Regions from separate parts of the Streptomyces sp. NPDC004838 genome, predicted to be linked through region 3. Evidence: riboswitches for the same ligand, from Rfam matches in the RefSeq annotation. Region 3 holds a riboswitch; each other region holds the start of a gene.
What was found. Region 3 has a riboswitch for cyclic di-AMP ahead of ACWEFL_RS25050 (M23 family metallopeptidase). Riboswitches for the same ligand answer to the same signal wherever they lie in the genome.
Positions count from the first base shown of each region.

Region 1: another riboswitch for cyclic di-AMP. It lies ahead of ACWEFL_RS12570 (NlpC/P60 family protein); the one in region 3 lies ahead of ACWEFL_RS25050 (M23 family metallopeptidase).
Region 2: another riboswitch for cyclic di-AMP. It lies ahead of ACWEFL_RS08645 (M23 family metallopeptidase); the one in region 3 lies ahead of ACWEFL_RS25050 (M23 family metallopeptidase).
Region 4: another riboswitch for cyclic di-AMP. It lies ahead of ACWEFL_RS34190 (M23 family metallopeptidase); the one in region 3 lies ahead of ACWEFL_RS25050 (M23 family metallopeptidase).

Region 1 covers NZ_JBSGAW010000009.1:24,807-30,505, forward strand. Annotated here, with positions in the region: gene pcrA (DNA helicase PcrA) at 1-2,255, opposite strand, end outside; cyclic di-AMP (ydaO/yuaA leader) riboswitch at 2,528-2,689, shown strand; gene ACWEFL_RS12570 (NlpC/P60 family protein) at 2,700-3,905, shown strand; gene ACWEFL_RS12575 (hypothetical protein) at 3,999-4,373, shown strand; gene ACWEFL_RS12580 (hypothetical protein) at 4,631-4,984, opposite strand; gene ACWEFL_RS12585 (alpha/beta hydrolase) at 5,299-5,699, opposite strand, start outside.
Region 2 covers NZ_JBSGAW010000005.1:263,091-268,789, forward strand. Annotated here, with positions in the region: gene ACWEFL_RS08635 (bifunctional acetate--CoA ligase family protein/GNAT family N-acetyltransferase) at 1-1,651, opposite strand, end outside; gene ACWEFL_RS08640 (HPr family phosphocarrier protein) at 1,878-2,159, shown strand; gene ACWEFL_RS08645 (M23 family metallopeptidase) at 2,443-3,216, opposite strand; cyclic di-AMP (ydaO/yuaA leader) riboswitch at 3,230-3,391, opposite strand; gene ACWEFL_RS08650 (M16 family metallopeptidase) at 3,768-5,135, opposite strand; gene ACWEFL_RS08655 (M16 family metallopeptidase) at 5,162-5,699, opposite strand, start outside.
Region 3 covers NZ_JBSGAW010000024.1:18,850-24,548, reverse strand. Annotated here, with positions in the region: gene ACWEFL_RS25065 (MerR family transcriptional regulator) at 1-95, shown strand, start outside; tRNA gene ACWEFL_RS25060 (tRNA-Met) at 377-450, shown strand; gene ACWEFL_RS25055 (PP2C family protein-serine/threonine phosphatase) at 721-1,812, shown strand; cyclic di-AMP (ydaO/yuaA leader) riboswitch at 2,156-2,302, shown strand; gene ACWEFL_RS25050 (M23 family metallopeptidase) at 2,314-3,351, shown strand; gene ACWEFL_RS25045 (PrsW family intramembrane metalloprotease) at 3,742-4,998, opposite strand; gene trmB (tRNA (guanosine(46)-N7)-methyltransferase TrmB) at 5,404-5,699, opposite strand, start outside.
Region 4 covers NZ_JBSGAW010000046.1:32,679-38,377, forward strand. Annotated here, with positions in the region: gene ACWEFL_RS34175 (STM4013/SEN3800 family hydrolase) at 1-414, shown strand, start outside; gene ACWEFL_RS34180 (STM4012 family radical SAM protein) at 411-1,766, shown strand; gene ACWEFL_RS34185 (STM4011 family radical SAM protein) at 1,777-2,721, shown strand; gene ACWEFL_RS34190 (M23 family metallopeptidase) at 3,015-4,055, opposite strand; cyclic di-AMP (ydaO/yuaA leader) riboswitch at 4,058-4,219, opposite strand; gene ACWEFL_RS34195 (tyrosine-protein phosphatase) at 5,205-5,699, shown strand, end outside.

The DNA of each region.
Region 1 (5,699 bases), on a different contig from region 3:
GAGGAGGACGGCATCGAGGGCAGTCGTGAGCCGAGACCGGTCGTCGGGCCCGCGGGCGCGGCCATCGGCCCCGTACGCTTCCAGTCCAGATGCCGGCCCGGAATCTCCTCCAGGAACCGCGACGGCGGGTTGTACGCGGGCTGCCCCCAGGCGCTCCGCATGGTCGACCGCGTCAGATAGAGCCGCTCGCGGGCACGGGTGATGCCGACATACGCGAGCCGGCGCTCCTCCTCCAGCTCCTTCGTCTGGCCGAGTGCGCGCATATGCGGGAAGACGCCGTCCTCCATGCCGGTCAGGAACACCACCGGGAACTCAAGGCCCTTGGCGGTGTGGAGGGTCATCAGGGTGATGACCCCGGAGCCCTCCTCGTCCTCGTCCGGGATCTGGTCGGAGTCGGCGACGAGCGCGACCTGCTCCAGGAACTCGGCGAGCGTGCCCGCGCCTTCCTCCTCGCCCCGCGCCTGCTCGAACTCCAGGGCCACCGACGCCAGTTCCTGGAGGTTCTCGATACGGGTCTCGTCCTGCGGGTCGGTCGAAGCCTGCAACTCGGCGAGATAGCCGGTCCGCTCCAGGACCGCCTCCAGGACCACGGCGGGTCCCGCGCCGGAGTCGACGATCGTCCGCAGCTCCTCCATCAGCACGTTGAACCGCTTGACCGCGTTGGCGGAACGGGCCGCCATCCCGTACGCCTCGTCCACGCGCCGCAGCGCCTGCGGGAAGGTGATCTTCTCGCGCAGCGAGAGCGCGTCGATCATCGCTTCCGCGCGGTCGCCGATGCCGCGCTTGGGAACATTGAGGATGCGGCGCAGCGGGACGGTGTCCTCCGGGTTGGCCAGAACACGCAGATAGGCGAGGACGTCCCGGACCTCCTTGCGCTCGTAGAAGCGGACTCCGCCGACGACCTTGTACGGCAGGCCGACGCGGATGAAGATCTCCTCGAAGACACGGGACTGGGCGTTCGTCCGGTAGAAGACGGCGACGTCGCCGGCCTTCGCGTCGCCCTCGTCCGTGAGCCGGTCGATCTCGTCGGCGACGAACTGCGCCTCGTCGTGCTCGGTGTCGGCGACATAGCCGGTGATCTGCGCGCCCGTGCCCGCGTTCGTCCACAGGTTCTTGGGGCGGCGGCTCTCGTTCCGCTCGATGACGGCGTTGGCGGCGGAGAGGATCGTCTGGGTGGAGCGGTAGTTCTGCTCCAGCAGGATCGTCGTCGCGTCCGCGTAGTCCTCCTCGAACTGGAGGATGTTGCGGATGGTCGCGCCGCGGAAGGCGTAGATCGACTGGTCGGCGTCGCCGACGACGCAGAGTTCGGCGGGCGGCAGGTCCTCGTAGCCCGTGCCCACCAGTTCGCGTACGAGTGTGTACTGGGCGTGGTTGGTGTCCTGGTACTCGTCGACCATGACATGGCGGAAGCGCCGCCGGTAGTGCTCGGCGACGTCCGGGAACGCCTGGAGCAGATGGACGGCCGTCATGATGATGTCGTCGAAGTCCAGGGCGTTGGCCTCGCGCAGCCGCGCCTGGTACATCCGGTACGCCTCGGCGAGCGTCTTCTCGAACCCTCCCCCGGAACCGGCGGCCTGATCCGCGTAGCTCTCCTCGTCGATCAGCTCGTTCTTCAGATTGGAGACCTGGGCGCTGAAGGACTTCGGCGGGAACTTCTTCGGGTCGAGATCCAGATCGCGGCAGACGAGGGCCATCAGGCGCTTGGAGTCCGCCGCGTCGTAGATGGAGAACGAGGAGGTGAAGCCGAGTTTCTTGGACTCGCGGCGCAGGATGCGGACGCAGGCGCTGTGGAAGGTGGAGACCCACATGGCGCCCGCGCGCGGGCCGACCAGGTGCTCGACGCGCTCCTTCATCTCACCGGCGGCCTTGTTGGTGAAGGTGATCGCCAGTATCTGTCCGGGGTGGACGCGGCGGGTCGCCAGGAGGTGGGCGATCCGGTGGGTCAGCACACGGGTCTTGCCGGAACCGGCCCCGGCGACGATGAGCAGGGGCGATCCGGTGTGCACGACGGCGGCGCGCTGCTGTTCGTTCAGCCCGTCGAGCAGGGCTTCGGGGTCCACGACCGTACGCGGTGCTCCGTCGCGGTAGTACGCGTCACGGGCCGGAGGCACGTCGTAGGCGCCCTGGAAGAGATCGTCCGGGATCTCCTCCCGGGCTTCGTCCTCGGGACCCTGATGGTCCTCGGGCGGCGGCGGGGGCTCCTCCGGGGTGCGCTGGAGGTTCGCCAGGAAGTCTTCGTCAAAGAGGCTGCTCATCGCTCTCCGAGTTTATGCCTCGCCACCGACAGCCCGCCGCCGCATGGGCGTACGCGGGCTCAGGCACCGCCGCGGCCCGAGCGGCGGTCACGGGCCGAACCACCCGTGACCAGGCGAATCCTCTCCGTCACCCGCCGAGCCGGAGGCACCCTCCCGCCGAAAGGTCACGAAAATGTATCGGGCATATCGAACATCAACCTTCACAGCAGCCACACCGTTGGCTAGCGTGCTCGACCAGGCGGCCCGTTCCCTCGCGGCGATCCACGCCAAGCGGGCAGCCCACGCCGAATCCGGGCTTTCCTCACAGGAGTTCGGAACCGGGGACCCACCATGCACAACCGGGGTGAATCGGGCCTGTCGTACCGGTCCGTAGGGCGATCTTCCGTTCCGCCCGAACCCGACAGCTAACCCGGTAGGCGGTCAACGGAAGAGGAGACGCCGGTCTTGGTGTCGCATCGCAAGCCCCGAAGTCGTACCGCGAAACCCACTGCGGCCGTCGGCTTCACGACGGCGGCTCTCGCCTCCGTCGGTCTGCTGTCGGCGCAGAGCGCCGGCGCGGCCCCGGCCGCGCCGCCCGTGCCGAAGCCCTCCGTCGAGGAGGTGCAGAAGAAGGTCGACGATCTCTACCGGCAGGCCGGTACGGCGACCCAGGAGTTCAACAAGGCGAAGGAGACCACCGCCGGGAAGCGCGCCGAGGTCGACCGGCTGCTCGACGAGGCGGCGCGGCGTACGGAGAAGCTGAACGAGTCGCGCCGGGCGCTCGGCGGCTATGCGGCCGCGCAGTACCGCACTGGTGCGGTCGCTCCGACCGCCGCGCTGCTGTTCGCGGACAGCCCGCAGCAGTACTTCGACCAGACGCAGCTGATGGACCGGATGACGGACCGTCAGCGTGAGGCCGTCGCCGACTACGAGACCCAGCGGGCCGAGGCCGCCCGGCAGCGGGCCAGGGCGACCGAGAGCCTCGCGTCCCTCACCGAGTCGCAGGACGCCCTGCGCGCCGGAAAGCAGCGGGTGCAGTCCAAGCTCGCGGAGGCGCGCTCGCTCCTGTCGAAGCTGACGGCGCAGGAGAAGGCCCGGCTCGCGGCGATCGAGCGCGAGAAGGCGGCCGAGGCTCGGCGGCTGGCCGAGGCGAAGGCGAAGCAGGAGGAGGCGGCGCGGGCGCGACAGAAGGCCGAGGCCGAGGCCGAGCGCAAACGACTGGAGCAGCAGCGCGCGCGGGAGACGGCCCCCGGCGCGGGCAGCGATGCCGGCACTGGCGGCGGGACCGGAAGCGGCTCGAGCACGGGAGGCGGCACCTCGACCGCCAAGGCGGACAAGGTTCTCTCCTTCGCCCGCGCTCAGATCGGCAAGCCGTACGTCTGGGGCGCCGCCGGGCCCAGTTCGTACGACTGCTCCGGGCTGACCCAGGCGGCCTGGAAGGCGGCCGGCGTGAACCTCCCGCGTACCACCTGGGACCAGGTGAAGATCGGCACCCGAGTGGAGACGAAGGATCTGCGCCCCGGTGACCTGGTCTTCTTCTACGACGACATCAGCCATGTCGGGATCTATGTCGGCGGCGGCAAGATGATCCACGCGCCGAAGCCCGGTGCGAACGTGCGCGAGGAGTCGATCTACTACATGCCGATCTACGGCAGCGTGCGCCCCGCCTGAGCGGAGGCGGAACGCGGGTTCGGCACGCGGGTTCGGCATCCGCCCCGCCCGGAGGGCGGATGGTCCGCGTCACCGCGTGAGAGGGTCGTACCCATGTCAGAGACCTGGGCGTTCCGCGAGGGTGCTCCGCCGGTGACGGCCGATGAGGCCGTGGAGGAGATCGGCAGAAGGATGACGGCCGGGACCTGTGAGTCGTGGCTGACCAGTTCGACCGGGCGACGGCTCGCCGTCGTCACCAACACCGAGCGGGCGATGGTGATGCTGCTCGACGGTGAGGGCGACCCCGGCGAGCACGCGTCGGATCCGGGGGCCGAGGACTGGAGCGACGGCTTCGTGCTGGAGAACGGGCAGAACGACGAGTACCCCGACGAGGACACCGTGCCCCTGGGGGAGGCGTTCCGGATCGTCCGCCACATCGTCGCTCAGGGCACACCGCCCCCGGACGCCGCGTGGACGGTCGACCGCTGAACCAGGGTGTCGCGGCCGTTCGCGGTACGGCGGAATCGCCCGTTCCCACGGCCGGTACGGGGAGCTTCGGCGACCGCCCGTGAGCCGCCGTGTCACAGCCGCCGCGCCGCAGCCTCCGTCCGCCGCCCGACAGCGCTCCGCGAGGGTCCGCGCGCCGGGTCGGCTCTCAAGGGCGGGCGCTCATGACCGTCCCGCCGGGGGCTCGCCCGCGCTGGCGCTCCCCCGCACCTCCCCGCGGCCTCGGGTCCGGATCAGTCTCAGGTCCAGAGCGTCGCGATGAGGATGTTGGCCACCGTCAGCCCGCCCACCGCGCCGAAGAGCGCCTTGTCGACCGTCTCCTCGTCCCGCTTGACGTACACGAGCCCCAGGATCACCACCAGCACCGCCGTCTTGACGCCGATCTTGACGTGGTCGAGCGTCTGGTCGTCCGCCTGGTTCAGGCCCACCAGCGCCATGCCGGTGACGAGCATCGTCAGCGCGCCGTGCAGCATCCCCGGTGTGAAGCGCGCCGTCCCCTGCCCCATCGCCTTCATCTGGGCGAAGAAGCCGCCCAGCAGGGCCGCGATACCGATGATGTGCAGGGCCACGAAGACATTGATGAGTACGTCCATGCGGCGGAGCCTAGCCCGGCCCGTATCGGCCGTCCGAGGGCAGGTAAGCCTCATTCGCCGCAACGGTCACGGCGGCACGGCAGGGGTGAACCGGGGGCGATCTCCCGGTCACGGACTGTGCCGAGGGCTGTCGCCGGGCCCGGTGACGGATGGAGTCGTTCCCTCGGCAGGCTCGGACCCGCGGGTTCGGACCCGCAGGCCCCGGCCCGGCGGTCCCGGATCCCGGTCCCGGCCCGGACGCACCGGCCCAGCGTCCTCAGCCCAGCGCTCCCGTGGCCGTCACCACGCCAGTCACCATGCCAGTCACCACGCCGTCATCGCGCCGCCCCCGCGGCCGCGGACGCCTCACGTGCCGGGCCGCCGTCCCAGTCCGTCGGCTTCATCCGGTGGGTCAGCCACTCGAAGAGATACGGCACCTGTGCTCTCCACACCCAGGTGGCGTGCCCTCCCTTGGTGGCCCTCACATCCACCGTCGTCGGCGGCTCGGCCTCGGCCTGGAGCGCGAGGCCGGGCAGATAGCCGTCCGCGCCCTCACCCGTCGCCAGCAGGGCGACGCGCGGCGGGGTCTTCGCCGACCGGAGGATGTTCAGTACGTCGTTCTTCCGGCGCAGCTCCGGGTCCCGGCCGGTGATCGACGCCTTCTCGGCCGCCGGGTCGCTGTAGCCGGAGAGGCTGACGGCGGCGGAGTACCGGTCGGGGTGGGCGAGGGCCAGCT
Region 2 (5,699 bases), on a different contig from region 3:
TCAGATCGACCGGTGGCAGCGGACGGAGTCCCTCCGCGAGGCAGGCGTCGTACGCCAGCAGCCCGAGGGACTCGGAGTTGCCGAGGATCGCCACGCGCGGGCCCGCCGGCAGGGGCTGGCCCGCGAGGAGGAGACCCACGTCGACGAGTTCGGTGACCGTGTCGACGCGGATGACGCCCGCCTGCCGCAGCAGCGCCCCGACGGCCGCGTCCGGGATCCGCGCGACCGGCACCGCGTGGCCCGGCGGCGCACTGCCGCTGTGGCGCGCGCCCTTGACCACCACGACCGGCTTCACCGCCGCCGTGCGCCGTGCGAGCCGGGTGAACTTCCGCGGGTTGCCGAGGGACTCCAGGTACAGCAGGGCCACATCGGTGTCCGGGTCCTCGTACCAGTACTGGAGAAAGTCGTTGCCGGACACATCCGCCCGGTTGCCGGACGAGATGAAGGTCGAGAGCCCCGCTCCCCGTCGGTGCAGCCCTGACAGCAGCGCGATGCCGATCGCCCCGGACTGGGTGAACAACCCGATCCGCCCGGCCGCCGGGGACTCGGGCGCGAGCGACGCGTTGAGCCGGACCGCCTCCGCCGTGCTGATGACGCCGAAGGAGTTCGGGCCGATGATCCGCATGCCGTAGGACCGGGCCTGGCGCACCAGCTCCCGCTGCCGGGCCAGCCCTTCCGCGCCGCTCTCCGCGTAACCGGCCGTGAGGACGACCAGCCCGCGCACTCCGTGCTCACCGCAGTCGGCGACGGCGTCCGGCACCCGTTCGGCGGGCACGGCGACGACCGCGAGATCGACGGGCTTCCCGGTCTCGGCGACGATCTCGCCGATGGAACGGAACGCCGGTACCCCGTCCACTTCCCATCGCGACGACGGCGCTGACGGCGATGACGGCGGTGCTGGAAACGCGTGGTTCACGGCGTACGCACGACCGGTGTACCCCGCGCCCAGCAGGTTGCGCAGCACGGTCCGTCCCACGCCTCCGGCGGCCCGCCCGGTGCCGACGACCGCGACCGCCCGGGGCGCGAGCAACCGCTGCACGGAACGTGCCTCCGCGCGCTGTTCGCGGCCGCGCTGCACCGCGAGGGACTCGGCGGTCGGTTCGAGGTCGAGCGTCAGATGGACGGAGCCGTCCCCGAAAGAGCGCTTCTGGGTATACCCGCCGTCCCGGAACACCTTGATCATCTTGGTGTTCGCGGGCAGGACCTCGGCGGCGAACCGCCGGATGCCGCGCTCACGCGCGACCGCGGCGATGTGTTCGAGCATCGCGGAGGCGATCCCGCGCCCCTGGTGGGCGTCCTGGACCAGGAACGCGACCTCCGCCTCGTCCGCGGGCGCTCCCGCGGGACGGCCCTGCTCGTCGATGCGGTCGTAGCGGACGGTCGCGATGAACTCCCCGCCGACCATGGCGGCGAGCCCCACCCTGTCCACATAGTCGTGATGGGTGAACCGGTGCACGTCCTTCGGGGACAGCCGCGGGTAGGGCGCGAAGAAGCGGTAATACTTCGACTCGTCCGAGACCTTCTCATAGAAGCTGATCAGCCGGTCGGCGTCATCGACGGTGATGGGCCTGATACGCGCGGTGGCGCCGTCACGCAGCACCACGTCCGCTTCCCAGTGGTCGGGGTACGCGTGATCGCCGTCCGTCTGCATGGCAGAAAGCCTACGGCGCGGCCACCGTTCAAGGGGGGCTCTCCGCGATGGTCACTGGCCGCTGCGGCGAGGTCACAGGTCGCGGCCGGTGCTCCGGCACGGCAATCTGGGAGCGCCGACCGACCGGAAGGCCGGGACAATGCCGGGACAAGCGGTCGGTACGGAGAACACCGGCCCGTCGTGAGAGACTGGTCTAGACAACCGCTGAAACTTGAAGGGCAACACCATGGCTGAGCGCCGCGTCAACGTCGGCTGGGCCGAGGGCCTTCACGCCCGCCCCGCTTCCATCTTCGTCCGTGCCGCCACGGCCTCCGGCGTCCCGGTGACGATCGCCAGGGCCGACGGCACTCCGGTGAACGCCGCCTCCATGCTCGCCGTCCTCGGCCTGGGCGCGCAGGGCGGCGAAGAGATCGTGCTCGCGTCCGACGCGGACGACGCGGAGGTCGCCCTGGACCGGCTGGCCAAGCTGGTGGCCGAGGGCCTCGAAGAGCTGCCCGAGACGGTCTGACGACCTGATCCGTTCCTGATCCGTCGATCCGCCGTCGTTGTACGGATCTCCGTTCGGCCGTACGACCTGGAGCCGCGCTTCCCGTATTCGGGAGACGCGGCTCCTTCCGTTCCATGAGATGCCCGGCCCTGTTCGTCCGATGGCCGGCGAGTTCTTCGGCGGTCGGACGGGACGGCGAACGCCGGAGGTCCCGGCGTCTGTACGCCGGGACCTCCGGAAGGCGAATCCTATGGACAGCACGGCTGACGCGGACAGCAGCACAGGCAGCGATTCGGCGCGGAGATCAGACCTTCACACCGCGCGCACGCAGATACGAGATCGGGTTGATGTCGGACCCGTACTCGGCATCGGTGCGGACCTCGAAGTGAAGGTGCGGCCCGGTGGAGTTGCCGGTCGAGCCCGCGGCACCGATCCGCTGGCCGGGCATGACGTTCTGGCCCACGGAGACGCCGATGGCGGCGAGGTGGCCGTACTGGGTGTACGAGCCGTCGTTCATCTTGATCACGACGTTGTAGCCGTACGCGCCGCCCCAGCCGGCCTCGACGACGGTGCCGGCGCCCACGGACACCACGGAGGTGCCGTACGGCGCGCGGAAGTCGACGCCGGTGTGGCTGCCGGAGGACCAGAGCGAACTGTTGGCCTGGTAGGCCGTGGAGACATGCGAACCGGCGACGGGCAGCCGGTAGGAGTTGAGGAGCTTGCGCTCGGCCTCACGGGCGGCGCGCTCCTCGGCCGCACGGGCCGCCTTGGCTCGGGCTTCGGCCGCCGCCTCCGCGCGAGCGGCGGCCTCGGCGGCCTCCTGCTGCTGGACGAACGCCTGATCGGCGACCTCGTCGGCGAGGGTCTCGACGGCGAGGGTCTGGGTGAGTCCGGTGTCCTCGACGCTGACACCGCCGGGCTCCGCGGTCTTGGCACCGGAGTCCGCGGCGAACGCCGGGGACGCGATGGTTCCGATGACACCGGTGGTGGCGAGAGTCGCGGCTCCGGCGATGCTCGCGCTCTTGCGCGTCACACGGTTCGGGGCGCGGTGTTTCCCGGCAGGACGGGCGAACGCCATGGAGAGGCTGATCCTTTCCTTCCTTCTCGCCTACCGGGTTAGCTGACGGGTTCGGAGCAGGAAGGTCTCCTACGGACTCCTCCGCACGGCGCGAAGGGGTCCGATTCACCCCATGGGGACTGGGTCCCCGGCTCCCCCTGGCTCGCGCCTGACGGGGATTCGGCGATGACTGCCCGTGCCGCGGATGCGGCGTGCTTCTGGCGTGCAGCCGGGTCGACGCTAGGCCGGAGCGCTGTCGATCACCAAACACACGCCCTGTTTTGTTGCACATGCCACAGGACTTCTCGCCCAACTTCTCAATAAATGGGACATTTGACGGTGTCTACGACAGATCCCCGACATCCCATGGATGCCGGGGATCCGTGCCGCTCACGCGTTCGCTCCGACGGCGACCCGGACGCGGCCAACCACCGCGGCCGAGCCGTGTCACCCCCGCGTCGGGTCCGAGCCGGGCCGGGTCGGTCGGGTCGCCGTCGGATCCGGGCCGGATCCGGGCGGGATCCGGGTCGGTTCCAGGTCAGGTCCGGGTCGGACTCCGCGCGGTGGCTCAATCAGCCCGTGACAACCGTCACTTCGCCGATCCCGAGCGCCCTGACCGGCTCCTCGATCTGCGAGGCGTCACCGACCAGCACGGTGACGAGCCGGTCCTCCGGGAAGGCGGCCACGGCCGCGGCCGTCGCCTCCACGGTGCCGGTCTCGGCGAGGCGGACGTACAACTGCGCCTGGAAATCGTCCGGGAGATGCTGCTCCACCTGGTCGGCGAGGGTGCCCGCGACGGAAGCGGCCATCTCGAACCGCAGCGGCGCGACGCCCACCAGATTCTGCACGGCGACATCGCGTTCGCTGTCGGTCAGGCCCTCGGCCGCCAGCGTCCGCAGCACCTTCCACAGGTCCTCCAGCGCCGGTCCGGTGTTGGGCGTGTCCACGGAACCGCTGATGCCGAGCAGCGACGCGCCCGACCCGTCCGGGGCGGAGCACAGCACCTGGCCGAAGGCCCGTACGCCGTACGTGTAGCCCTTCTCCTCACGCAGCACCCGGTCCAGCCGGGAGGTGAGCGTGCCGCCCAGGCAGTAGGTGCCGAGCACCTGGGCGGGCCAGACCCGGTCGTGCCGGTCCGGGCCGATCCGGCCGATCAGCAACTGGGTCTGCACCGCGCCGGGACGGTCCACGATGACCACCCGTCCCGTGTCGTCCGCGGTGATCACCGGCGCCGGCCCGCGCTCGGCCGTGTCGCCCGTCCAGTCGCCGACGGTCTCGGCGAGCACGGCGTCGAGATCGACCCCCGTGAGATCACCGACGATCACCGCGGTGGCCGTGGCGGGCCGTACATGGGCCTCGAAGAACGCCCGTACGGCGGCGGAGTCGATCCGGGCCACGGTCTCCTCCGTCCCCTGGCGGGGACGGGACATGCGCAGCGAGGACGGGAACAGCTGCCGGTACAGCTCCTTGGCCGCGCGGCGGCCCGGGTTGGCCGTCTCGTGCGGGATCTCGTCCAGCCGGTTGCGTACGAGCCGCTCGATCTCGCTCTCGGCGAAGGCGGGCGCCCTCAAAGCCTCGGCGAGCAGCCCGAGCGCCTTGGGCAGCCGGGAGACCGGGACTTCCAGGGAGACGCGGACGCCGGGGTGGTCGGCGTGCGCGTCGAGGGTGGCGCCGCAGCGCTCCAGCTCGGCCGCGAACTCCTCGGCGGTGCGCTTGTCGGTACCCTCGGACAGCGCGCGCGCCATGATCGTGGCGACACCGTCGAGTCCCTCGGGCTCGGCGCCCAGCGGGGCGTCGAGGGAGATCTCGACCGCCACCACCTGCTGGCCGGGGCGGTGGCAGCGCAGCACGGTCAGGCCGTTGTCCAGGGTGCCGCGATCAGGGGCGGGGAACGCCCAGGGCATGGGCTCCCCCGCCTTGGGCTGGGGGTGGAACTCCATGGTGGTCAACGGCTCAGCGGCATGGGTCACCGGTCCGCTCCCTCTTCCTCGTCGCTCTGGTTGTCCTGGTCGGTCGTGCCGGTCGTGCCGGTCGTGTCGCCCGTGTCGGAGACCGGTTCGTACACCAGCACCGCGCGGTTGTCGGGGCGCAGCCGGGCCTTGGCGACCGCCCGCACCTCCTCGGCGGTGATCGTGAGGATGCGCTCCACGGCCGTCAGCGCGAGCTGCGGGTCGCCGAACAGCACCGCGTACCGGCACAGTTCGTCGGCGCGGCCCGCGACGGTGCCGAGCCGGTCCAGCCACTCGCGCTCCAGCTGGGCCTGCGCGCGCTCCATCTCCTCGGACGTGGGACCTTCCTCGGCGAACCGGGCCAGCTCCTCGTCGACCGCGGCCTCGATCTGCGGCACCTCGACCCCGCCGGACGTCTTCACGTCCAGCCACCCCAGGGAGGGCGCGCCGGCGAGGCGCAGCAGCCCGAATCCGGCCGCCACAGCCGTCTGGTCTCGGCGCACCAGACGGTTGTGCAGCCGGGAGGACTCGCCCCCGCCCAGCACGGTCAGCGCC
Region 3 (5,699 bases):
GCTTCGGTGAGAACTACGACCGGTACGGGGAGGGGACCGCGGCCTTCGTCCGGGACGCGATGAAGGTGTACGGGGAGCGGCACCTCACCGACTGAACCCGGTGACCCGATCCGACCCGAGCCGACCCGACCCGACCCGAGCAGGACGCGAGCAGGACGCGAGCAGGACCCGAGCGGGATCCGACCCCGATCCTGCTCTCGATCCTGCTCCTGCTCCTCTGTTCCCGACCCCGTCGTCACCGGCTCGCCGCCCCGCTGCCGTCGGTCCGGTCTGATCCCGGTTCCGGTCATACCGGCTGATCCGCGACCTCGTGCCGTACCGCGCCGGAAAAATGGAGTGGATCTTGCTTCGGATGGCGTAAGGTTATGTCCAACGACGCGGGGTGGAGCAGCTCGGTAGCTCGCTGGGCTCATAACCCAGAGGTCGCAGGTTCAAATCCTGTCCCCGCTACTGAAGACGGTGGCCCGGCACTCGGCGAGAGTGCCGGGCCACCGTCGTATCCACGTCCGGTCGGGCCTCCGCGTACGGACGGCACGTGCCGACGGGCGCGTGCGGACCCCGCGTACCGACCGCACGTACTGACCGTGCGTACCGACCGCGCAGCGCACCGCGTTACCCCATTCGGCCGATGGCGGCTCGCCCCCGAGCCCCATCGCGGCGAGCCTGTAGAGGGGCGCGGTACCGTCCGCTGCCGCTGGCGGACCGGGGAGGAGTGCACCCTTGGCGCACCAAGAGCAGCGCAGTGGGTACGGTGCGCGCCGCTTCGTCCGCATGCTGCCCGTACTGATGATCGTCGTGGGAGTGGCCTACGACCTCAGACTTCCCCCGAGTTACACCGCCGTGCCGATGTTCGCGGCGGCTCCGCTGGTCGCCGCACCCTTCTTCTCGTGGCTCAACACCCTGCTGACGGGGATCATGGTGACGTTGGCCGAGCTGAGTCTGAACGTCTACAACGGGACTGCGGGGCAGCCTCACTCGTACACCGAGCTGAGCACGGTGGTCACCGTCTCCGCGCTGGCGTTACTCATCAATCGCGTCGTCCAGCGCAGCGGCCAGCGGCTCGCGTCCGCCCGGGTCATCGCCGAGACCGTCCAGCGGGCCGTGCTGCCCACCCCCTCCGCGGAGATCGGAGGGCTCCGTACCGCCGCACGTTACGAGGCGGCGCTCGCGGACGCTTTCGTCGGGGGGGATCTCTACGCCGTACAGGACACTCCGCACGGTGTACGGCTGGTGGTCGGGGACGTACGGGGAAAGGGGCTGGGGGCGGTCGAGGCGGTGGCGGTGATCATCGGGGCGTTCCGGGAGGCGGCTGAGCAGGAGAGTTCACTGGAAGCGGTCGCCGGGCGGCTGGACCGGGCGCTGATCCGCGAGGCCGAGCGGCAGGGCAGTCTGGACGCCTTCGAGGGGTTCGCCACCGCCGTGCTCGCCGAGATTCCGCGCGGCGGCGGTGCCGTGCGGCTGGTGAACCGGGGACACCCGGAGCCGCTGCTGCTGTACGGCGACGGCCGGGTGGACTATCTGGCGCCGCTGGAGGCGGCGCTTCCGCTGGGCATGGGCGATCTGGGGCACTGGCCGGACCGGGCCGAGACGCATCCCCTGCCGACCGGGGCGACGCTGTTGATCTATACGGACGGCCTCTCCGAGGCGCGGAACAAGGCCGGATTCTTCTACGACCCCGCGGCCCGCCTCACCGGGCGGCCCTTTCCGGGACCGGAAGAGCTGCTGGACGACTTGGTCGACGATGTGCGACGGCATACGCGCAACGGGCTGACGGACGATCTGGCGCTGCTGGCGGTCACCCGGCCGGGCTAACAACGGCTGACACGCCGGAGCGCGATGTCGGCTGTCCCACAGCCATGAGGGTGACCGAGGGCCCGGTGGTGAGAGGCGGGCCACGATCGCATGAATGTTCTCTCACCGGGCCGTCAGCACCATGTGTAGTCGAAGGACGGCTCTCCGCATAGAATTTGACGAACTGTCAGGCGTGTGATGTTGCTGAAGTGACGTTCAAGTCGCCCGACTCCGGCCTCTTGTGTCCCGGTTGGTCTGGCGCGAGCGCGTTAACGATCACCCGGAACGGCTTGGAATCCGGCCCCCCAGTCTATTAACGTTCGATAACGCAGCGCGGTCGTCCCAGCCGCCGTCAGGGCGGCACCGCGCGCATGCGCCGAATCCCGCAAGGGAACCGGGGAACCACCTTTTGGGGTGAATCGGGCGTCTTCGCACCCTGCGGAGACTCTCGTAGGAGACCTTCCTGCTCCGAACCCGTCAGCTAACCCGGTAGGCGAGAAGGAAGGAAAGGAGTACGCCTCAGTGGCGTCCAACAGCCCTGCCCCGGAAGCGCCCGTCAGGTCCGTGAGGCCCTCCACCACCGGCGTTTTCAGCCAAGAGGGGGCCGAGCGGTCATTCGGGGAATGGAACCCCACCGAGGAGAGCGTCCGTCCGGTACGCGGACGGCACCGTGTCATGAAGCAGCGGGGCGGATTCGCCCGTAGCTCCACGGTCCTCGGCGTCGGCGTGATCGCGGCGGTCGGCGCGGGCGGCATCGCCACCGCGCAGAACAAGCCCGCGCTCTCCATCTCGCTTCCCGACCAGATCTCGGACAACCTGCCCGACGGCCTGACCCCTTCCGAGGACGCGGACGGCGGCAACACCGCGCTCGCCGCGATGGGCACCATCGGCGGCGCGGCCGAGGCCGAGAGCGCCGGCGACACCAAGGACGGCGCGGGCGAGGCCCTGCGCTCCCGGATCCTTCAGCAGGCCGAGCAGCAGCAGGCCAAGGCGGCGGCCGAGAAGAAGGCCGAGGCGGAGAGGGCAGCCGCCGAGAAGGCCGCGGCCGCTGCGAAGAAGGCCGAGGCGGCGGCCAAGGCGAAGGCGGACGCCGAGAAGAAGAAGGCCGAGGCAGCGGCCAAGGCCAAGGCGGAGGCCGAACGCCTCGCCAAGCTCGCGAAGAGCTTCTCGCTGCCCACCTCCTCGTACACCATCACCTCCACCTTCGGCCAGTCCGGTTCGCTGTGGTCGTCGGGCCAGCACACCGGCCTCGACTTCGCGGCCCCGAGCGGGACCCCGGTCAAGGCCGTGGCCGGCGGCACCATCAAGTCGGCGGCCTATTCCGGATCGTACGGCTACCGCATCGTGCTGGAGCTGAACGACGGTACGGAGGTCTGGTACGCGCACCTGTCGTCGATGACCGCGAGCGCGGGCCAGAAGGTCGGCGCGGGCGAGACGATCGGCCGCGTCGGCGCGACCGGCAATGTGACCGGCGCTCACCTGCACCTGGAGGTCCACACCGCGGGCGGCTCGACGCTCGACCCGGCGGCGTGGCTGCGGAGCAAGGGACTCAACATCTGACACGGGCTGACACGCGGTACACGGGGTCGCCGACATCTGCGGCGGCCCGTGGGGGCCCGCGGTCGCATGGCCCGCGGTCTGCGGCGCATGGCCCCACGATCGTGGACGCGGAATCGTGGCCTCGAGTCCTGCGCGGTCCGGAGGCGGACGGCGTTCGTGCTCCGCGAGCCGCGCTCCGTACTCCTTGACCCGCGCTCCGTGCTCCTTGACCCGTGCTCCGCGAGCCGCCCTCCGCGATCCTCAGAAGGTGCACGACGATCTCCGGCAGCTCTGGCGCTCACCCCCCGACGTCAGGGCTGCCGGTCTTCCCCGCACTGCCGACCTGCCGTTCCGCTCTCCCGCTGTTCCGTCGTTTCCCTCGTTCGGCCGGTGCCGGGGTCGCCGGTGAGGTCAGGCGCGGTAGGGGTTGTACCCCTCGTAGTCGCGGTACGGGGGCGGTGCCCACACCCGTCCCGTCGCGCGCGCCGCGTACGTCAGCGCCGGGCCCGCCATGTCCTTCCGCTGCCACATGTGGTGCAGCAGTTCCTGCTCCCGCTCGGCGAAGTCCGGGTCCGCCGCGCCGCGCCGCGCCCGGTGGCGCAGAAACGCCAGCGAGGTCGCGAAGCGCTGGTACTCCGACACGGCGTGTGCCGCTGCCGGTCCCTGCCGCTGCATGGCGAAGGTCCGGGCGGCCTTGCGCGCCTTCATGGACGAAAGCGCCGGCGGCTCGGCGGGCGCGATCCAGCCCGCGGCGGCGTAGGCGGGCAGTTCGGTGGAGACCGTGCGCAGTTCGCGCTGCCGGGACCAGATCGTCAGCCAGGTGAGCAGCCCGAAGACGGGGACCATGAACACCCCGTACACCAGATAGAAGCCCCAAGGGCCGAAGAGTGAGGTCGAGCCGTTCCACAGCGCGTGCATGCCCATGGCCAGGGCGAGGCCGAGCAGGGGCAGCGCGACCCGGCGTATCCGCTGCCGACGGGCCGCCAGCGCCGCGATCCCGAAGCCGAGGCCGGTCAGCACGGTGAACAGCGGATGCGCGAACGGCGACATGACGATCCGTACGAAGAAGGTCGCCACCGTCACCGAGGCGAAGCCCGATGAGCCCATCGCCTGGTCCTCGTCGAACGCGGTGCCCAGATAGAGGATGTTCTCGGTGAAGGCGAAGCCGGTGGCGGTGAACCCGGCGACCACGATGCCGTCGACGAGCCCGGTGAAGTCCTGCCGCCGGAAGATGAAGATCAGCATGATCGCCGCGGCCTTCGCGCTCTCCTCGACGATCGGGGCGATGACCGTCGCGCCGAGGGTGTCCGCGCTCGCGGGGTCGGCGGTGGCGGTCGCTATCCAGCGGGTCGCGAAAGTGTTCGCGATGATCGCGACGAGCGCCGCCGCGAACGCGCCCCAGGCGAAGGCGAACGCGAGGTTCCGCCAGGGGCCCGGCTCGACCCGGTCCAGCCAGCGGAACGCCGCGGCGAGCAGCGGGACGGGAAGCGTGGCGAGCCCGATACCGACGAGGAAGCCCTCGGTACCGGTCTGTTCACGCACGAGGGCGAGGATGACGAGCCCGGAGAGCGCGAGGAGCGTGATCAGCACTCCGGCCCGGATCGCCTTGCTGCGCCAGAGCCGGGAGGCCCGGCGCGGCTTGTAGCGCCAGCGGGCTTGCTCGGGCATGGCGTCGAAGAGCGGCTGCTCCTGGAACGCCGGAACAACGGGGTGCGGGGGCGCGGGCAGCACAGGCGGATCCGCCGCACGGGGCGGCGGCTGGGCTGCCGGATGCGGCGGCTGATGCTGGGGCGACGGCTCGTACACCCATCGACCCTAACGAGGAGTACTGACACCTGGCGATGGCGCAGGGGGTGACCGGCGGTTACACGCCGAAGCGCTTCAGACCGTCCCGGCTGGGCATCCGGCCTTTTCACGCCACACGGGCAGCGCCGGGAGGGACCAGGAGGGAACCGGGAGGGCGTCTCGTACGGCTGCCGGAGCCGTTCCCGAGACGGTTTCTGGAACAGCCCGCCGAATCGGGTCGCCGGGCTGCCAGGGCGCGCGCCCAAGGCGGTTCCCAAGGGCGAGCCGTTAGGACGGTTCCTGGGCGCGACGCCGGAAGAGCAGGTCACATACCCTGTGGCCCTTGTCCAGTCCCTGCCCCTCGAAGCGGGTCAGCGGCCGGAAGCCGGGGCGGGGGGCGAATCCGCCGTCCTCCTGGGTGTTCTCGAACTCCGGATGCCCGGAGAGAACCTCCAGCATCTGTTCCGCGTACGGCTCCCAGTCGGTCGCGCAGTGCAGGACCGCGCCGGGCTTCATCCGTTCGGCGGCGAGCGTGAGGAACTCCGGCTGGATCAGCCGCCGCTTGTGGTGCCGCTTCTTGGGCC
Region 4 (5,699 bases), on a different contig from region 3:
TTCGTCAATGTGCCCTCGCTGCATCAGCCGAACTGGTTCCATCGTCCTGGCGCGACCCGCGAAGCGGGCGACTCCCGTGAGACGCACGCCGCCGCGCTGGAGTACGTCGACCGGCACATCGGCCGGTTGTTCGACGCCACGCGCAGCCGTCGGCGCTGCTTCGCGATCGTCTGCTCCGACCACGGCACGGCGTACGGCGACGACGGCTACACGGGTCACCGGCTGGCCCATGAGTCCGTGTGGACCGTGCCGTACGCGCACTTCTTCCTCGAAGCGGCCGAGCCGACCGAACCAACCACCGTGCCGGATCAGCCGATTGATCCGCCGGAGCCGGCCGAACCAGTTGAGCCGGTCGAACCGGTTGAACCGGCCGTGTCACCTCCGCAATCCGAACCACCCGAGGCCGCCGTATGAGCACGCCACCGAACACACCGCCCGACCATCCGCGCCCGTACCAAAGTTACGTCTACGCCTATCCCCACAAGACGGCGTACCGGCCGCTCGCCGACCGGCACTCCCTCGGCGAGCTGTGGGCCGCGGAACGCAAGGACGCGCTCTCGCTCTATCTGCACATACCGTTCTGCGAGGTCCGCTGCGGCTTCTGCAATCTCTTCACCCGGATCGGCGCTCCCGACGAGCTGACCACCCGCTATCTCGACGCGCTCGACCGGCAGGCGACCGCCGTACGGGACGCGCTCGGCGACGACGGGCCGGTGCGCTTCACGGCCGCGGCCTTCGGCGGCGGCACGCCGACGTTCCTCACCGCCGATGAGCTGGACCGGCTCTGCGACATCGCCGAGAAGCGCATGGGCGCGGATCTCGCCTCCGTCCCACTCTCGGTCGAGACCTCACCGTCCACGGCGACCCCCGATCGGCTCGCCGTACTCGCCGAGCGCGGCGCCACGCGCCTCAGCATCGGTGTCCAGAGCTTCGTCGACCAGGAGGCGAAGGCGGCCGTACGCCCGCAGCGGCGTGCCGAGGTCGAGTCCGCACTGGCCCGCATCCGGGAGGCGGGCGTTCCCGTCCTCAACATCGATCTGATCTACGGGATCGACGGCCAGACCTCGCGGAGCTGGCGATACTCCCTGGACTCCGCGCTGGCCTGGCGGCCCGAGGAACTGTATCTCTACCCGCTCTACGTCAGGCCGCTGACCGGTCTCGGCAGGCTCGGGACGGGCGGTGATCACTCCTGGGACGCCCAGCGGCTGCGGCTGTACCGGCAGGGTCGTGATCATCTCCTGGCCCACGGCTATGAGCAGGTGTCGATGCGGATGTTCCGCCGGGCGGACGCACCGGCCTCGGACTCCCCGGACCACGCCTGCCAGACCGACGGCATGATCGGCCTCGGCTGCGGAGCCCGCTCGTACACCTCGCGTCTGCACTACTCGTTCGACTACGCGGTCCGGATGACGGAGATACGCGGCATCATCGACGCGTACACGCAGACGAGCGCCGAGGACTTCGGCCGCGCCGGCGTCGGATACGAGATGGACGAGGACGAGGCCCGCCGACGCCATCTCCTCCAGTCGCTCCTCCAGGCCCAGGGCATGGAGACAGGCGACTACCGCGACCGCTTCGGCCGCGATCCCGAGGACGACTTCGGTCCCGAGCTGGAACGGTTCACCGTGCTCGGCTGGCTGGACGAGTCCGCGCCGCCCGGACTGCTGCGGCTGAGCGCCCAAGGGCTGGCGTACTCGGACGGGCTGGGACCGGAGTTGTTCTCCCCCGTCGTACGGGCCCGTATGGCCGCGTACGAGCCGAAGTGAGACGGCGGACATGGATCATCTGACCGTCCTCTACCGGGGACCGCTCGCGTCCTGCGACTACGACTGTCCTTACTGCCCCTTCGCCAAAAGGCGCGACAACCCCGCGCGACTGCGGGCGGACCGGGCCGCGCTGGAACGGTTCGCCGCCTGGGTGTCCTCGCGGCCGGACGACCGGCTCTCGGTTCTGTTCACCCCGTGGGGCGAGGGTCTGGTGCGCTCCTGGTACCGCCGCACCCTGGTCGAACTGTCGCGGCTGCCGCAGGTGCGACGGGTGGCGATCCAGACCAATCTCAGCTGCCGCACCGACTGGCTCGCCGAAGCCGATCTCGACACGCTCGCGCTCTGGTGCACCTACCATCCGGGGCAGACCCCCTACGACCGCTTCCTCGCCAAATGCGGCGACCTGGCGGCGCGGGGCGTCCGTTTCAGCGTCGGCGTCGTCGGTCTCCCCGAGCATCTGGAGCAGGCCCGCCGTCTCCGTGCCGAACTGCCCGAGCGGGTCTACCTCTGGGTGAACGCGGCGGAGGGGCACGGTTACACGGACGCGGAGGCCGCCGACTGGACGGGGCTCGATCCGCTCTTCCCCTACAGCCGCCATCCGCACCGCTCGGCCGGACTCCCCTGTCGTACGGGCGAGTCGGTCATCTCGGTGGACGGCGACGGCACGGTCCGCCGCTGTCACTTCGTCAGCGAGGAACTGGGCAACCTCTACGACGGCTCGTACCGGAGCGCGCTGCGTCCGAGGGCGTGTCCGCTCCCCGTCTGCGACTGTCACATCGGCTATGTGCATCTGGAGTCGCTGCCGCTGTACGACGTGTTCGCGGGCGGCGTCCTGGAACGGATCCCCGCCGCCGGACCCACCGCCGCCGCCGAGCCCGTGCTCCTGCCGTTTCCGGTGCCGGTGCCGTTCGGCAACGGCACCGGCACCGGCACCGACCAGGAACGGGACGTATAGCGGCGGCGGTACGGGAGCGCATCGGTCCCACCGGGATGCCCAGGGGGGCGAAAACGCCGGATCCCCTCGCGCCACCGCGGCGGTGCGAGGGGATCCGGGCCGTTCGGCCCGCGGGTGCGAGCCGTTCGGCGAAGAGATCAGCGGAACCGGAGTCCGGAAGAGCCGGGGCTCAGAGGTTCAGAGGACCAACGGGACCGGAACGCGCCGGTGCCGTCAGGATCCGTCAGGATCCGTCAGGATCCGTCAGGATCCGTCAGGATCCGTCAGGATCCGTCAGGATCCGTCAGGATCCGTCAGAGCGAGACGCCGTGCTGGCGCAGGTACGCCACCGGGTCGACGTCCGAGCCGTAGCCGGGGCCGGTGCGGACCTCGAAGTGCAGGTGCGGACCGGTGGAGTTGCCGGTGGAGCCGGCGCGGCCGATCTGCTGGCCGCCGCTCACACTCTGGCCGGACGAGACGGAGAGGGAGGAGAGATGGGCGTACTGCGAGTACTTGCCGTCGGTGTGCCTGATGACGACCTCGTTGCCGTACGCGCCGCTCCACCCGGCGGAGACGACGGTGCCGGGTCCGACGGACCTGATGCTGGTGCCGGTCGAGGCGGTGAAGTCGACACCGGTGTGGTACCCGCTGGACCACATGGAGCCCGAAGCACGGTAGGAGGTGCTGACGTTGCCGGACGGCGTGGGGGTGGTGTAGCCACCGCTCCGCTGGGTGGTGCTCGGCGCGTCGTCGGACGCCTGGGCCGATCCCCGGACCGAGGAGCCGGAGGCCGAGGACTTGGCGTTTGAGGACTTGGCGTTCGAGGACTTGGCCGACGGAGACTCGGCGGACGAGGAGCCGGAGGACTTCTGCGACTGCGCGGCCGGAGCGCTCTCGCGGGAGTGGTCACGGGAGGAGCGGTCGTCCGAGCGCTTCTCGGCCTTCGCCGGAGCCTTGCCCTCGGCCTTCGCGCCGATGGTGAGCTTGAGGCCGGGGTGGATCAGGGAGGGGTTCTCGCCGACGGCCTCGCGGTTGTCCGCGTAGAGCTTCTGCCAGCCGCCCCTCACCTGCTGTTCCTCGGCGATCTTGGCGAGATAGTCGCCCGCGACGACACGGTAGGTGACCGGGGCGGCGGCGTGCTGCCGCACCTCCGGGGCGGCCGGAGCGCCGCTCGCCTTCGCCGGGGCGACGGCCGAGGGAACCGTCTGTACGGCGGGGGCGGTCTGCTCCGCGGCCTGGGCGCCGGTCGCGCCCATCAGCGGGATGGCGATGGCCGCGCCACCGGTACCGGCGGCGACGAAACCGCGGGCGATGGGGCCTGCCTGGATACGGCGATGCTTACCCTTTTTGGGCATGACGCTTTCCTCTCCGGCGCCTGCGAGGTGAGCTGTCGGGTTCGGGCTGGAGATGCCCGGCCGCGCGATGAGCACGACTTCACCCCAAGCCGTCCGGATACCCGGAATCGGCGTACTACCTGGGTCCCCCGCTCCTGCCACATGTGAGTGGGTGAAATTCGGGCGGCGGCAGGATGAGGCGTGCCGCCCGGAATTCCGAGACCGTAGACCGGCCGTACCGAGCGGAACAAGCCGAGGATTATCCCGATCGGTGAACTGGGTCATTCTCCGGGGGAATTCACCGTCACACTCCGTGGACCGAAGTCCGCAAAACTCCTGCCCCGCAGGCGTATTCCACTTCTGGGCGCGGCCACACACCGTCACGGATATGATCCTGCTCACGAGCGGATCCCATATCCCGCACTTATAGGGCACGTTATGGCGAACCTCCTGATTCGGACATAAGGCACATGTGATCCCATAAGGGTTGATCGCCGCGATTGCCGCTCCCAACTCCTCACCTTTCACACGGAAACGACAGCCGTACGTCGATTCCCGTCCACCTCGACAAGGCGCGGCCGTATGACCATGGCGCCCGGGTTCGCCCCGAGCCCGCCCGGGCGCGGACCCCGCGTCTCGGCCGGGTTCCTGCTCGCTCAACACGGCGGGGCTCCCGGAAACAGGATTCGAAAGCCACTTCCCGATGCACGGTCCGCAATCGGCCGACCAGTGCCTCAAGAACGCCGACCAGCGCCCGAAGAACAACGTCGGCATGCCCGGTCCGCCATTCCCGCGAATACTCCCCACCGGGACAGACCCGCGTCCATGAATCGGCGCGTCCATGACACAGCGGTCGAGGTCCCCTTCCGCAAATGCGATCGGAGCGCCGGTCAGAAGTGCGCCCGACTACTCACGGAGACAGAGGCTGTCCCATAGGCCCGCACACCCCGCCGGGCGAGGTTCGCCGCGAACCGTGATGGCGGAACCCGGTGCGGGTCGGGCTCGCCATATGTACGCGCATCATCGAGAGCGCGCGGGCGTCCGGGTGATGGCGCCGGACGGGACGCGGCAGCCCGTTTCCGCTGGTTGCCCGAGGTACCGATGTCGTATCGTCGATAAAACGCCACCGTCGGCGACCGATGCCGACGGCTGTGATCTCCTGGAGCCTTCGTGACGCAGCAGTTGCCGCAGGTCCCCTCGAACGAGCCCGAGCTGACCGGAGTGCGCAACTTCCGCGACGTGGGCGGACTGCCGACCGTGGACGGCGGGACAGTGCGGTACGGGCGGCTCTTCCGCAGCGGGCATCTCGCCCACGCGACCGAGAGCGACGCCTCGTTCCTGGCCACCCTCGGGCTGCACACGATCTTCGACTTCCGCAACAACGCCGACATCCAACTGGAGGGGCCGGACGTTCCGCTGCCCGGTGTGCGGAATCTGAATCTGCCCCTCAGCGACCCGGCCGACGGGGCCGAGTTCTGGCGCATGGTCCGCGAGGGCGGCATCAACCAGCTGCGGTCGATTCTGGCGGACGGCAAGGCGGCCGGCCGGATGGCGGAGTCGTACCGCATGATGATCACGCAGCGCACGGGCGATCACAGCAGGATTCTCCACGCGCTCGCCGAGGACAGCGTTCCGGCGCTGATGCACTGTGCGGCGGGCAAGGAC